2 regions of the Pseudomonas sp. DSP3-2-3 genome follow, and region 2 is predicted to be linked to the other one. Evidence: predicted binding sites of a transcription regulator. Region 2 holds the regulator's gene; the other holds the start of a gene.
What was found. The regulator sigma-54, encoded in region 2, starts transcription at its own class of promoters, with help from an activator protein. The targets are predictions, from matches to a motif close to ANTGGCATNNANNTTGCTNT.
Positions count from the first base shown of each region.

Region 1 (6,038 bases), on a different contig from region 2:
CCAGTGATCGACCGCAATGACCCGTCGGTGTTGAACACGATATTCGCCGTCAACGGTTGTTTAGAGCCGGGGTCCATGGGATTACGGTCATTGACCAGGAGCTGCATCTGCCAACTGTTCACGCCATCCTTGATGAAGTATTGCTTGAGCTCGTGTTTATTGCCTTGGCTATCAAAGATGCCAGCAGGAAACGTATGGGTGTAGGTTTTGATATCGGAGGCATCAAACACCGGAACGGGGCGCACCATTACCGGGTCAGTATCATCCAGCGCATTGAGCGCACCATTTTCCAGAGACAGGGAAACAGACCCATTGGCTGGCGCAGGACTGGCAGCCCATGAACCACCTGTTTGTTGCGCGGGCTTCCAGCCATTCAATGTGAACTCTGTGTCCGAGAGCTTCCTGATATGTTCGGTATTGCCGGAATAACTGACTGTCCCATCCGCTGCTTTATTCAACGTAACGTGCAGCGCGCTGGTACTGGCAGGATCAATTGGATTGCGGCCATCGATCAATACATACATTGACCACTGACCTTCATCCGTCTTGACGAAGTATTGGCTGAGTTGATGATCAGCGGGCGGTACTGCACCGACTCCTTTGTCCTGAACGGTTGTTTGCGTCACCTTGGTATAAGTGGTCGCATCCCCTGCGTCAAACTTGGGCAGCGCTGCCAAAGATTGCGATGAAGCGTTCAGATTGATCGTGTCCGATATCCGCGTCGTGAACTTGGGGGCCATGGCGGAAGTGTCGATCCGCAGATCGCTACGCACCCCATCAATAATCTCGCCCTTCTCATTGGCTGCGTAGCCTTGCAGGCGCCCGCCTTCGCTGTCGACAATGAAATCCTCGGCATCCTTCAGGAACGCCCCGGCGCGCGTATACGCCAGGGCACCGCCATCACTGACCACGAAAAAGCCGTTGCCCTGGATACGCATGTCCAGCGGCCTGCCCTCGGTAGTCATGGAAGTGCCTTGATTGAAATTCTGCGACACATTGGCCAGGCGCACGCCGTCGCCTACGGCGCTGCGCCCATTACTCAAATGTGCAGAGGAATAAAGCGCGGCGAACTCTGCGCGAGATGACTTGAAACCGAGTGTCCCGACGTTGGCAATATTATTGCCCGCTGTCTCAAGCCTTTTATTGGCAGCATGAATACCACTGATAGCAACATTGAACGACATGAAAACTCCCGAACCGCAATCGCGGCCTTTCATTGAGGAGTTTTTATTCTCGCAGTAACGCAAGTAGGAAATTTCCATATAAATTGTGCGACAGCTCCATAACTTAAGACACTTATTTCTTTATGAATGACTGATTATTATTTTATTGATATCTGCAACTAGCACCCATAAAAAAACCCCTCCGAAGAGGGGCTCTTTGTCCATCAGTACAACCCTGTTATCAGGTCATCTGAATAGTGGTCTGCATGATGGTGCTCTGGGTCGAAATGGTTTTCGCGTTCGCCTGATAGTTGCTTTGCGCCTTGATCAGGTTAACCAGCTCGCCGGTCAGGTCGACGTTGGAATCTTCCAGCGCCTGACCGGTGAGGTAGCCCAGCGTGCCCGACTCCGGCACACCGCTGACCGGTACGCCCGAAGCGAAGGTTTCGCGCCAGTTGGTGCCGCCGGCAGGCGCCAGGCCTTGCACGTTGGCGAAGTTGGTCAGGGAAACCTGGCCGATCACCTTGGATTTGCCGTTGGTGTAGGTCGCGAACAGGTTACCGGTGTTATCAACGCTCATGGCGCTGATCTGGCCAGTGGCATAACCATCCTGATCCTGAGTGATCAAACCCGATGCCGAAGCGGTCTGAGTGGAGGCCATCATGTTCAGCTTGATGCTGGCTGCGCCGTCAGCGCCGTTTTTGGCCCAGGTAGCGGTCGTGCCGGTACCGACCTGAACACCAGGAACCCAGCCAGTCACCTTGAAGGTACCATCGGTGTTAAGACCCATGGCACCGGCGACGACAGGCGCGCCGGTGCCACTGGTGATCAATGCGCCCGACGAATCGAAGGTCAATTCAACCTTGTCGGTCTGGGGATTAACCGCAGTAGTCGGGTCTGTGATATTTCGGCCGTCGACCAGCGAGTACATGGTCCACTTATTGGTGTCAGTCTTCACGAAATACTGATCAAGGGTGTGGGCATTGCCTTGGGTATCGTAAATCGGGGTGCTGTATTTAACGTTGTAGCTCTTGGTGTCGGTCGGATCGAACGTGGCCACCGCTGGAATCGCTTCCGACGAGTTGAAGTTGGCCTTGTTGGTGATCGTAGTGGTTGTTTTGGGCTCCAGATTCGACGAGTCGACCTTGAGATTGCTCAACGCACCCACCACCACGTTGCCATTGGCATCGACGTTGTAGCCCTGCAGATTCTGCCCGGAGCTATTGACGACAAAACCTTCCTTGTCGGTATGGAATGCGCCGGCACGGGTGTAGAGCTTTTCACCGTTGTTGCTGAGCATGAAGAAACCATTGCCGTTGATCGCCAGGTCCAGGCTGTTGGCCGTACCGGTGGTCAGGGAACCCTGGGTGAACTGTTGCGACACGGCGGCGGTGGTTACGCCGCTGCCGACGTTGGTCTGGCCGGACGTACCACGAATGGATTGCGCGTACTGGTCGGCAAATTCCACACGGGAAGACTTGAAGCCGGTGGTCGCGACGTTGGCAATGTTGTTGCCGGTGACGTCGAGACTTTTGTTTGCCGCATAGAGCCCACTAAGACCGATATTGAATGACATGTAACACTCCTACGCCGTCTAGTCGGCTCTAAATTCCGATTGTTTGCACTTTGGACAAAGCGATGCTGCTACCGCCCGCCAGATTAAGAGTCATTTCCCCACCATTGGTGGAAGTGGTCACGCTATTGACCGTGGCCGGCAAGTAAGTGGCCAACGAAGTGCCCTTGCCATCAATACTGCCGCTCGCGACAAAGCTGTAGTTGCCGGCAGGTGCCGCTACGCCGTCACTGTTGGTGCCATCCCACGTGAAGCTCGTCTTGCCGGCGGGCTGGGTACCCAAGTCCACCGTGTCGACCAGGTTCATGCTGGTGTCGTAAATCTTGACCGTCGTGGCGGTAGAAGACGCTGGAACCACAACCGAACCGGTCATGCCCTTGGTGGTGTCGACCGCTGTGGAACCTGCCTCCACGATCACCGAACGGCCAACCAGGGAAGACGCCTGCAAGGCTTGCGACGACTTGTAGCTGGTAGCAATCGAATCGACCGTCGAGGTCAGGTTCTGCATGCTTTCCAGGCTACTGAACTGCGCCAGCTGGGCGACGAACGCCGTGTTGTCCTGCGGATCCAGTGGGTTCTGGTTCTTCATCTGCGTCACCAGCAACTGCAGGAACGCATCCTTGCCGAGCGCGGTACCGGAGTTGGTCGCGGTCGGCGTGGGGTTCTGCAATGCACTGATAAAACTGCTTGATACGTCTTCAACGGCCATTTGTTTCGCCCCTTATCACTGACCGAGGGTCAGGACTTTCTGCATCATGGTTTTGGCGGTATTCATGAGTTCCGCGTTGGTCTGGAAAGACCGACTGGCAGAAATCATGTCAGCCATTTCTTCGACGACATTGACGTTGGGGTAGTAAACGTACCCGTCCTTGTCGGCGGAAGGATGATTTGGCTCGTAACGCGCTTCGAGGTTGGAGGCATCTTCGATAATTCCGGAGACCTGCACGCCCTGCCCGGCTTCGCCCTGATCCTGAAACAACGAACCGCCGCCGCTGTTGCCCTGCCCTTGCATCACGGTGGCGAACACCGGGTGACGCGCCCGGTAAGTCTGATCCATGCTCGAAGACACGGTTTCGGCGTTGGCGATGTTACTGGCGGTGGTGTTCAAGCGAGTGGTCTGCGCACTCATGCCACTGCCGGCGATGTTAAAAACGTTGGCTAGAGACATGAATTACTCTCCGCGAAGGGCTGCAACCAGCCCTTTGAATTTGCTGTTGAGCAAGGTGAAGCTGGCCTGGAAACCAATGGCGTTCTCGGCATAACTGGCCTGCTCGACCTGGGCGTCCACGGTGTTCTGATCCAGCGACGGTGCCGAAGGTGTGCGGTACATCAGCGAACCGTCGGTGTTGCCCACGCCGTCAGCTTCGATATGGCGACTGTTGGTCTTGTTCAGCGCAAAGGTGCCGCTCTTGACCTTGTCGTTTTCAGCGGCCAGCACGGAAGAGAACTCCAGATCACGAGCCTTGTAATTTGGCGTATCGGCGTTGGTGATGTTATTGGCCAGCACTTCAGCACGCTTGGCGCGGAAGTTGAGGGCCTGCTCATGGATACCTAACGCTTTATCGAAGCTGATGCTCATGTCGGGAAACCTTTACCGGTTGACCAGATTTTCGTATCAGTGACAAAGCAATCAGCGTGCCAGTTCTGAAATCCCCGTAAACCAAGGGCCGGAGGCCTGTCATGGCACGGCAATGTCAGAAAAGCGGCAAGGTGTTTCCGCTATCCGGGGCAAATGCGGCAAACCGAGCGCCGTAATTTTGCCATTGCCGCACTCGCTCCAACAAACAGGATCCGGCGAAAGAAAAAGGGACCCGAAGGTCCCCTTTTTAATCGATCAGGCCAATCTACTTGGTCTGGTAGATGATGCCCGGGCTGCACTGAACCATCTGGTAATGATCCGGCAAACCGTTGAGCGCTTCGGAGGCGCCCAGAAAAAGATAACCGCCGCGCTTGAGCGTGCCGTGAATGCGTAACAGGATGTCTTTTTTCACTTCGGCAGAGAAATAGATCAACACGTTGCGGCAAAACACGATATCGAACTTGCCCAGGCTCGCGTAGCTGTCCAGCAAATTGAAGGCGCGAAACTCGACGCGACTTTTGATCGGCGCCTTGATCACCCAGCGACCCGGAGTCTTGACATCGAAATAACGCTGCAAGCGGTCCGGAGACAAGCCCCGGCCAATCGCCAGGCTGTCGTACTCGCCCGACTTGCAATTGGTGAGCATCAGACCGGACAGATCGGTGGCAACGATCTGCACACCCGCCTTGAGTTGCCCCGGATTGCTGCGCTCGAACTCATCAATGGTCATCGACAGCGAGTACGGTTCCTGACCGGACGAACAGGCTGCCGACCAGATACGCAAACGCTGGCCGGGGGCCGCCTTGATGGACTCCGGCAGCACCTTGTTCTTCATGACTTCGAACGGATAGGTATCCCGAAACCACAAGGTTTCGTTGGTGGTCATGGCATCCACGACCTGCTCGCGCAAACCGCTGCGAGGCTGGGCCTGAATGCGCTGAATCAACTCACCCAGGGATTTTATGCCCTGTTGCTCCATCAGCTTGTTGAGACGGCTGGAAACAAGGTACTGCTTGTTCTCACCCAGCAGGATGCCACAGGCTTTTTCCAGAAAGACCCGGAACTGTTCGAAATCCAAATTACCCGTAGACAAAGATGCCGCCTCTCAAATCATGTGAACCACCAGGGACGACGTCCCCAGGGTCTGTTGCCGTTCAGCACAAGCCGCGTCGCCGGGCCGGGCCAAAGCGCCAACCTTAACTGTTATCTGCTGCCTTGATCCGATCCACAACCCTGGCTGCGAGATCATCAGGTCGGAACTTGGCAAGGAAGTCATCTGCACCAACCTTCTTCACCATAGCCTGATTGAACACGCCGGACAGAGAAGTATGCAAAATGATGTGGAGCTTTTGCATCCGAGGGTCATTACGAATCTCGGCAGTAAGTGTGTAACCGTCCATCTCCGGCATTTCGATGTCGGAGATCATCATCAAAAATTCTTCTTCGGGCTTCTTGCCCTCATCGACCAGCTTGCGCAGGTATTCCAGTGCCTGTCGACCGTCGTTCAGCGCCACGACCTCAACACCGACCGTTTGCAGGCAACGACTGACCTGTTTGCGCGCCACCGAAGAATCATCGACGGTCAAAACCTTGAGCGAAATAGCCTTGTGCTGGGTTTCCGTATCGATCACACCGGCAGAAACCGCCTCGGAAATCGGCGCCACTTCAGCAAGAATCTTCTCGACGTCGATAATTTCCACCAACTGATTATCGACCCGGGTAA
Region 1 covers NZ_JAFCXH010000006.1:264,567-270,604, forward strand. Annotated here, with positions in the region: gene ACP7E4_RS10125 (flagellar hook-basal body complex protein) at 1-1,184, opposite strand, end outside; gene flgE (flagellar hook protein FlgE) at 1,405-2,739, opposite strand; gene ACP7E4_RS10135 (flagellar hook assembly protein FlgD) at 2,768-3,445, opposite strand; gene flgC (flagellar basal body rod protein FlgC) at 3,461-3,904, opposite strand; gene flgB (flagellar basal body rod protein FlgB) at 3,908-4,315, opposite strand; gene cheR (protein-glutamate O-methyltransferase CheR) at 4,581-5,408, opposite strand; gene ACP7E4_RS10155 (chemotaxis protein CheV) at 5,512-6,038, opposite strand, start outside.
Region 1: flgB (flagellar basal body rod protein FlgB) is a predicted target of sigma-54. The motif match lies at 4,360-4,379, and genes of this name have one in related genera.

Region 2 (6,038 bases):
CCTTCAGGACGTGCCGGAAGGGCTGGTCATCGCATTGGTATTGGCGGGCGCAGGGATGTCGCGTTTCAAGGCGTTCCTCATCGGTGCCGCATCCGGTCTGGTGGAGCCGGTGTTCGCCTTGCTGTGTGCCTGGCTGGTCGCCATCGCCGAGCTGTTGCTTCCGCTGGGCCTGGCCTTTGCGGCAGGTGCGATGCTGCTGGTGGTGACCCAGGAAATCATCCCGGAATCCCGTCGTAACGGGCATGACAAGATTGCCAGCCTTGGGCTGATTTCCGGTTTTTGCCTGATGATGGTGATGGATACCGCGCTGGTCTGAGCGCGCGTTCGACGAATGCTTGCGGGGATTCGTCCACCGGCATCGGGAAAAACCCCTTATAATCCATGGTTTTTATCCTTTGACGCGAGAATCACCGTGAGCTTACCTGCCTGCCCGAAATGCAATTCCGAATACACCTACGAAGACGGCGCGATGCTGATCTGCCCGGAATGCGCGCACGAATGGTCCGCCGAAGGAACTGCCGAAGCTGCCGACGACGTCAAGGTGATCAAGGACTCAGTAGGTAACACGCTGCAAGACGGCGACACCGTTACCGTCATCAAGGACCTGAAAGTCAAAGGCTCCTCGCTGGTGGTCAAGGTCGGCACCAAGGTCAAGAACATCCGCCTGGTCGACGGCGATCACGACATCGACTGCAAGATCGACGGCATCGGCGCGATGAAGCTGAAGTCGGAGTTTGTGAAGAAGGGTTGATTCCTGAATCAAGTCTGACCGGTGCGCTGCATCCCGAATTCGGAACCTGAATAAGGTTTCGGATTTTTTCCCGGACGGACGGACAGATAAAAATCGAAAATTTTGCGAGTTGAGCTGAGTGCGCTGAGGCGCTAATCACTCACCCTCATCAAACTTGTTGTCAATCAGCTCGACGAGGCCATCCAGCGCAGCGTCTTCTTCCTCGCCTTCGGTCGACAGGTAGATTTCGGTGCCTTTGCCGGCGGCGAGCATCATGACGGCCATGATGCTTTTACCATCGACCATGCTTTCAGGCGAACGGCCGACTCTGATCTGGCAAGGGAATCTTCCGGCTACGCCGACGAATTTGGCGGCGGCGCGGGCGTGCAGGCCGAGCTTGTTGATGATTGTTATTTGACGAGCGGGCATCGCAGTGGAAGTCCTTTCAGCTTAGGTCGCGGTGACGGACCTGAACGTTCTTGAGAGATTGATGCAGGACCTGGCCGAGGCGCTCGGTCAGGTAAACAGAGCGGTGGTGCCCGCCGGTGCAGCCAATGGCAATGGTGACATAGGAGCGATTGCTGGCAGCGAAGCGGGGTAGCCATTTGTTGAGGTAGGTGAAAATGTCCTGGAACATTTCCTCGACGTCGGGCTGCGCAGCAAGGTAGTCGATAACCGGCTGGTCGAGGCCCGATTGTTCGCGCAGTTCCGGCTTCCAGTAGGGGTTGGGCAGGCAGCGGACATCGAAAACCAGATCAGCATCCACCGGCATGCCACGCTTGAAGCCAAACGACTCAATCAAGAATGCAGTGCCCGGTTCCGGCTTGTTCAGCAGGCGCAGTTTCAGCGTGTCGCGCAACTGATAGAGGTTCAGGTGCGTGGTGTTGATCTTCAGGTCGGCCAGATCGATGATCGGGCCCAATAACGTGGTTTCGTCGCGGATCGCCTCCGCAAGCGAGCGATTTGCGGTGCTCAGCGGATGGCGGCGGCGGGTTTCCGAGAAGCGCTTGAACAGGGTTGCTTCGTCGGCATCGAGGTAAAGCACATCGCACTGAATGTTGCGCGAGCGTACTTCCTCAAGCATCTGCGGGAAGCGGGTCAGGTGGCTTGGCAGATTGCGCGCGTCGATGGAAACCGCAAGCAGTGGCTCGGCCAGTTCCGTGTTGATCAGCGCGCGTTCGGCAAGCTCAGGCAGCAGGCCGGCGGGGAGGTTGTCAACGCAATAGAAGCCGCTGTCCTCCAGTACATCCAGGGCCGTGCTCTTGCCGGAGCCTGAACGGCCACTGACGATAATCATGCGCATGGTTAATGCCCGTTCTGCTCGTCCAGTACCACCTGATAAAGCGCTTCATTGCTTTCAGCGCTGCGCAGACGGTCACGCACTTCTTTGCGATCAAGCATGCTGGCGATTTGGCGCAGGAGCTCCAGGTGTGCATCGGTGGCAGCTTCCGGAACCAGCAGGACAAACAGCAGGTCCACAGGCGCGCCATCAATGGCATCGAAATCAACCGGTGAGTTCAGGTGCAGCAACGCACTGATGGGCGAGTGACAACCCTTCAGGCGACAATGCGGGATGGCGATGCCGTTACCAAAGCCGGTAGACCCGAGTTTTTCGCGGGCAACAAGGCTTTCGAACAGGGTTTGCGAGTCCAGATCAGGCACTTCTCTGCCGATCAGATTGGCAATCTGTTCAAGTACGCGTTTCTTACTGCCGCCCGGCACGTTCACGAGTGAACGGCCGGGGGTCAGGATGTTTTCGAGTCGGATCATGTGTGGGGGTATCAGCGAGCCGTCGCACCCTGGAGGTGGCCGATCTGCTTTTCCTTATGCTTGAGCAATTGTCTGTCTAGCTTGTCGGTCAGAAGGTCAATCGCCGCGTACATGTCGTCATGTTCCGCATTGGCGACTACCTTCGCGCCGGGGATGTGCAGGGTGGCTTCGATTTTCTGTTTCAGCTTCTCGACCTCCATGATGACCTGCACATTGGTTATCTTGTCGAAGTGGCGCTCCAGTCGTCCGAGTTTTTCGGTGATGTAGTCGCGTAGGGCGTCGGTCACATCCAGTTGATGTCCACTGATGTTGACTTGCATACCGCTTTCTCCTTATTGCCAGTGCATAAAGAGGCAGGCTTTTGCCTACCACTGGAACGCTTTGGCCTGCAGCTGGGGCTTGGGTAAAAACGACTGCGGAGTGTGCGCGCCACGTCTTTACCCTTGCCGGGTCACATCAGTCGCTTGCGTTCGCTAGATGGCGCAATGCCCAGTGATTCGCGGTATTTAGCAACTGTGCGACGAGCTACCTGAATGCCTTGTGCCTCCAGTAAACCAGCGATCTTGCTGTCACTCAACGGCTTTTTCTGATTTTCCGCGGCAACCAGTTTTTTGATGATCGCGCGAATCGCTGTGGACGAACACTCACCGCCCTCGGACGTGCTTACGTGGCTCGAAAAGAAATATTTCAGTTCGTAGATGCCACGTGGCGTATGCATGAATTTTTGCGTGGTCACGCGGGAAATCGTCGATTCGTGCATGCCGACCGCTTCAGCGATGTCATGAAGGACGAGCGGCTTCATCGCCTCGTCGCCGTATTCCAGGAAGCCGCGCTGATGCTCGACGATCTGGGTCGCGACCTTCATGAGCGTTTCATTGCGGCTCTGCAGGCTCTTGATGAACCAGCGGGCTTCCTGCAACTGATTGCGCATGAAGGTGTTGTCGGCGCTGGTGTCGGCACGCCGCACGAATCCGGCGTATTGCGGGTTCACGCGCAGGCGAGGGACCGACTCCTGATTGAGCTCGACCAGCCAGCGCTCGTTATCCTTGCGCACAATGACGTCCGGGACGACATATTCGGCTTCGGCGGATTCGATTTGCGAGCCCGGCCGTGGATTGAGGCTCTGGACCAGTTCGATGATCTGGCGCAGTTCGTCTTCCTTGAGCTTCATGCGGCGCATCAGCTGGCCGTAATCGCGGCTGCCCAACAAGTCAATGAAGTCGCTGACCAGGCGCTGGGCTTCGGCGAGCCAGCGGGTCTTGGCAGGCAGTTGGCGCAGTTGCAGCATCAGGCACTCACTGAGATTGCGCGCGCCGATACCGGCGGGTTCAAACTGCTGGATGCGGTGCAGAACGGCTTCGATCTCGTCGAGCTCAATGTCCAGCTCAGGATCGAAGGCGTCGAGAATTTCTTCGAGTGTTTCGTCCAGATAACCCTGGTTGTTGATGCAGTCGATCAGCGTCACGGCTATCAGACGATCGGTGTCCGACATCGGCGCCAGATTCAGCTGCCAGAGCAAATGGCTCTGCAGGCTTTCACCGACGGATGTGCGGGTGGTGAAGTCCCATTCATCGTCGTCATTGCTGGGCAGACTACTGGCGCTGGTCTGATAGACGTCTTCCCAGGCGGTGTCCACCGGCAATTCATTGGGAATGCGCTCGTTCCATTCGCCTTCTTCCAGGTTGTCGACCGTCGGGGCGGATTCCTGATAAGTCGGCTCCTGAACATCAGGATTGGGCTTTTGCTCGATATTGTCAGCCAGTGGATCGGCGTTGTCGAAATCGTCGCCTTCTTCCTGGCGTTCCAGCATAGGGTTGGATTCCAGCGCCTCTTGAATCTCCTGTTGGAGATCCAGAGTCGAAAGCTGGAGTAAGCGGATGGCCTGTTGCAGCTGCGGCGTCATCGTCAGCTGCTGGCCCATTCTCAGGACTAGCGATGGTTTCATGGCTGGGGCTAACACCTTATTCGCCGGCGCACATGCGCCATCCACTATCAGGGCGCCGGGGCGCCTACATAAGCAAATTATATGCCTGAAACCGAAGTGTTTGCCTAGAGTGTGATGGCAATTAATGCTGCATCATTGAAACACTCGGGCATTGCCCGCTTGGGGAAGCGAGACACCGCAGCAATTACAGGCGGAACTCGTGACCGAGGTAAACCTCTTTCACCAGCTGGTTAGCCAGAATGGTTTCCGAATCGCCTTCGGCGATCAGTTGCCCATCGTTGACGATGTAAGCGGTTTCGCAGATATCCAGGGTTTCGCGGACGTTGTGATCGGTGATCAGAACGCCGATACCCTTGGCTTTCAGGTGATGAATGATCTGCTTGATATCACCTACCGAAATCGGGTCCACGCCGGCGAAAGGTTCGTCGAGCAGGATGAATTTCGGCGAGGTGGCCAGGGCGCGGGCGATTTCCACCCGGCGACGTTCACCACCGGACAGGCTCATGCCCAGGTTGTCGCGGATATGGCTGATGTGGAATTCCTGCAGCAGGCTTTCCAGTTCCTTGCGGCGCGCGGCGCTGTCCAGCTCCTTGCGGGTCTCAAGGATCGCCATGATGTTGTCGGCTACCGAAAGCTTGCGGAAGATCGAGGCTTCCTGGGGAAGATAACCGATGCCTGCGCGCGCACGGCCGTGCATCGGCTGGTGGCTGACGTCCAGGTCATCGATCAGGACGCGGCCCTGATCGGCCTGAACCAGGCCGACGATCATGTAGAAGCAGGTTGTCTTGCCGGCACCGTTAGGCCCAAGCAGGCCAACGATTTGCCCACTGTCGATAGACAGGCTCACATCGCGTACGACCTGACGGCCCTTGTAGCTTTTAGCCAAATGCTGGGCTTTCAGCGTCGCCATTTACTGGGCCTTCTGCTGGTCGGTTTTCTTTTTCGGCTGGATCACCATGTCGATACGCGGACGCGGTGCGGTGACCTTGTTGCCATTGGCACGGCCGGCGCTAACGATCTGCTTCACGGTGTCGTAAACGATTTTCTCGCCTTCGGACGTGTTGCCGTCATTGATGACCTTGGCCTTGTCGATCAATACGATGCGATCCTGCGCCGCGTAGTATTGAATGGTAATGGCGTAGGCCTGAACGATAGGCTTGTCCACCGAGGGCTTCTGCTCGTAATAAGCCAGGTTGCCAACGGAGGTGAACACGTCGACTTCGCCCTGAGCGTTACGGGTGATGGTCACGGTGTTGCCGGTGATCTTCATCGAGCCTTGCGTGATGATGACGTTGCCTTTGTAGGTGGCCACGCCTTTTTTATCATCAAGCTGCGCATCGTCAGACTGAATGTGGATCGGTTGATCGCGGTCAGTCGGCAGGGACCAGGCGCTCGCGCTTCCCAGTGCTGCGCCCAGGCCGAGCAATAAAGGAAGGGTTTTAACGAGCCTCATACTGTCCTCTTACGTTGGACAGCAGGTCCATCCTGCCGTCGTTCAAATACGCTTTCATTCCCTTGGCCGTGGTCACACCGCCCGCGCCGTCGATTCTAACGGCTTGCTCGGTCTGCGCATATTGCTTCTGTGGGAATACG
Region 2 covers NZ_JAFCXH010000008.1:177,258-183,295, reverse strand. Annotated here, with positions in the region: gene ACP7E4_RS12175 (ZIP family metal transporter) at 1-316, shown strand, start outside; gene ACP7E4_RS12170 (zinc ribbon domain-containing protein YjdM) at 413-751, shown strand; gene ACP7E4_RS12165 (HPr family phosphocarrier protein) at 887-1,159, opposite strand; gene rapZ (RNase adapter RapZ) at 1,176-2,033, opposite strand; gene ptsN (PTS IIA-like nitrogen regulatory protein PtsN) at 2,036-2,500, opposite strand; gene hpf (ribosome hibernation-promoting factor, HPF/YfiA family) at 2,512-2,820, opposite strand; gene ACP7E4_RS12145 (RNA polymerase factor sigma-54) at 2,952-4,445, opposite strand; gene lptB (LPS export ABC transporter ATP-binding protein) at 4,630-5,355, opposite strand; gene lptA (lipopolysaccharide transport periplasmic protein LptA) at 5,356-5,898, opposite strand; gene lptC (LPS export ABC transporter periplasmic protein LptC) at 5,885-6,038, opposite strand, start outside.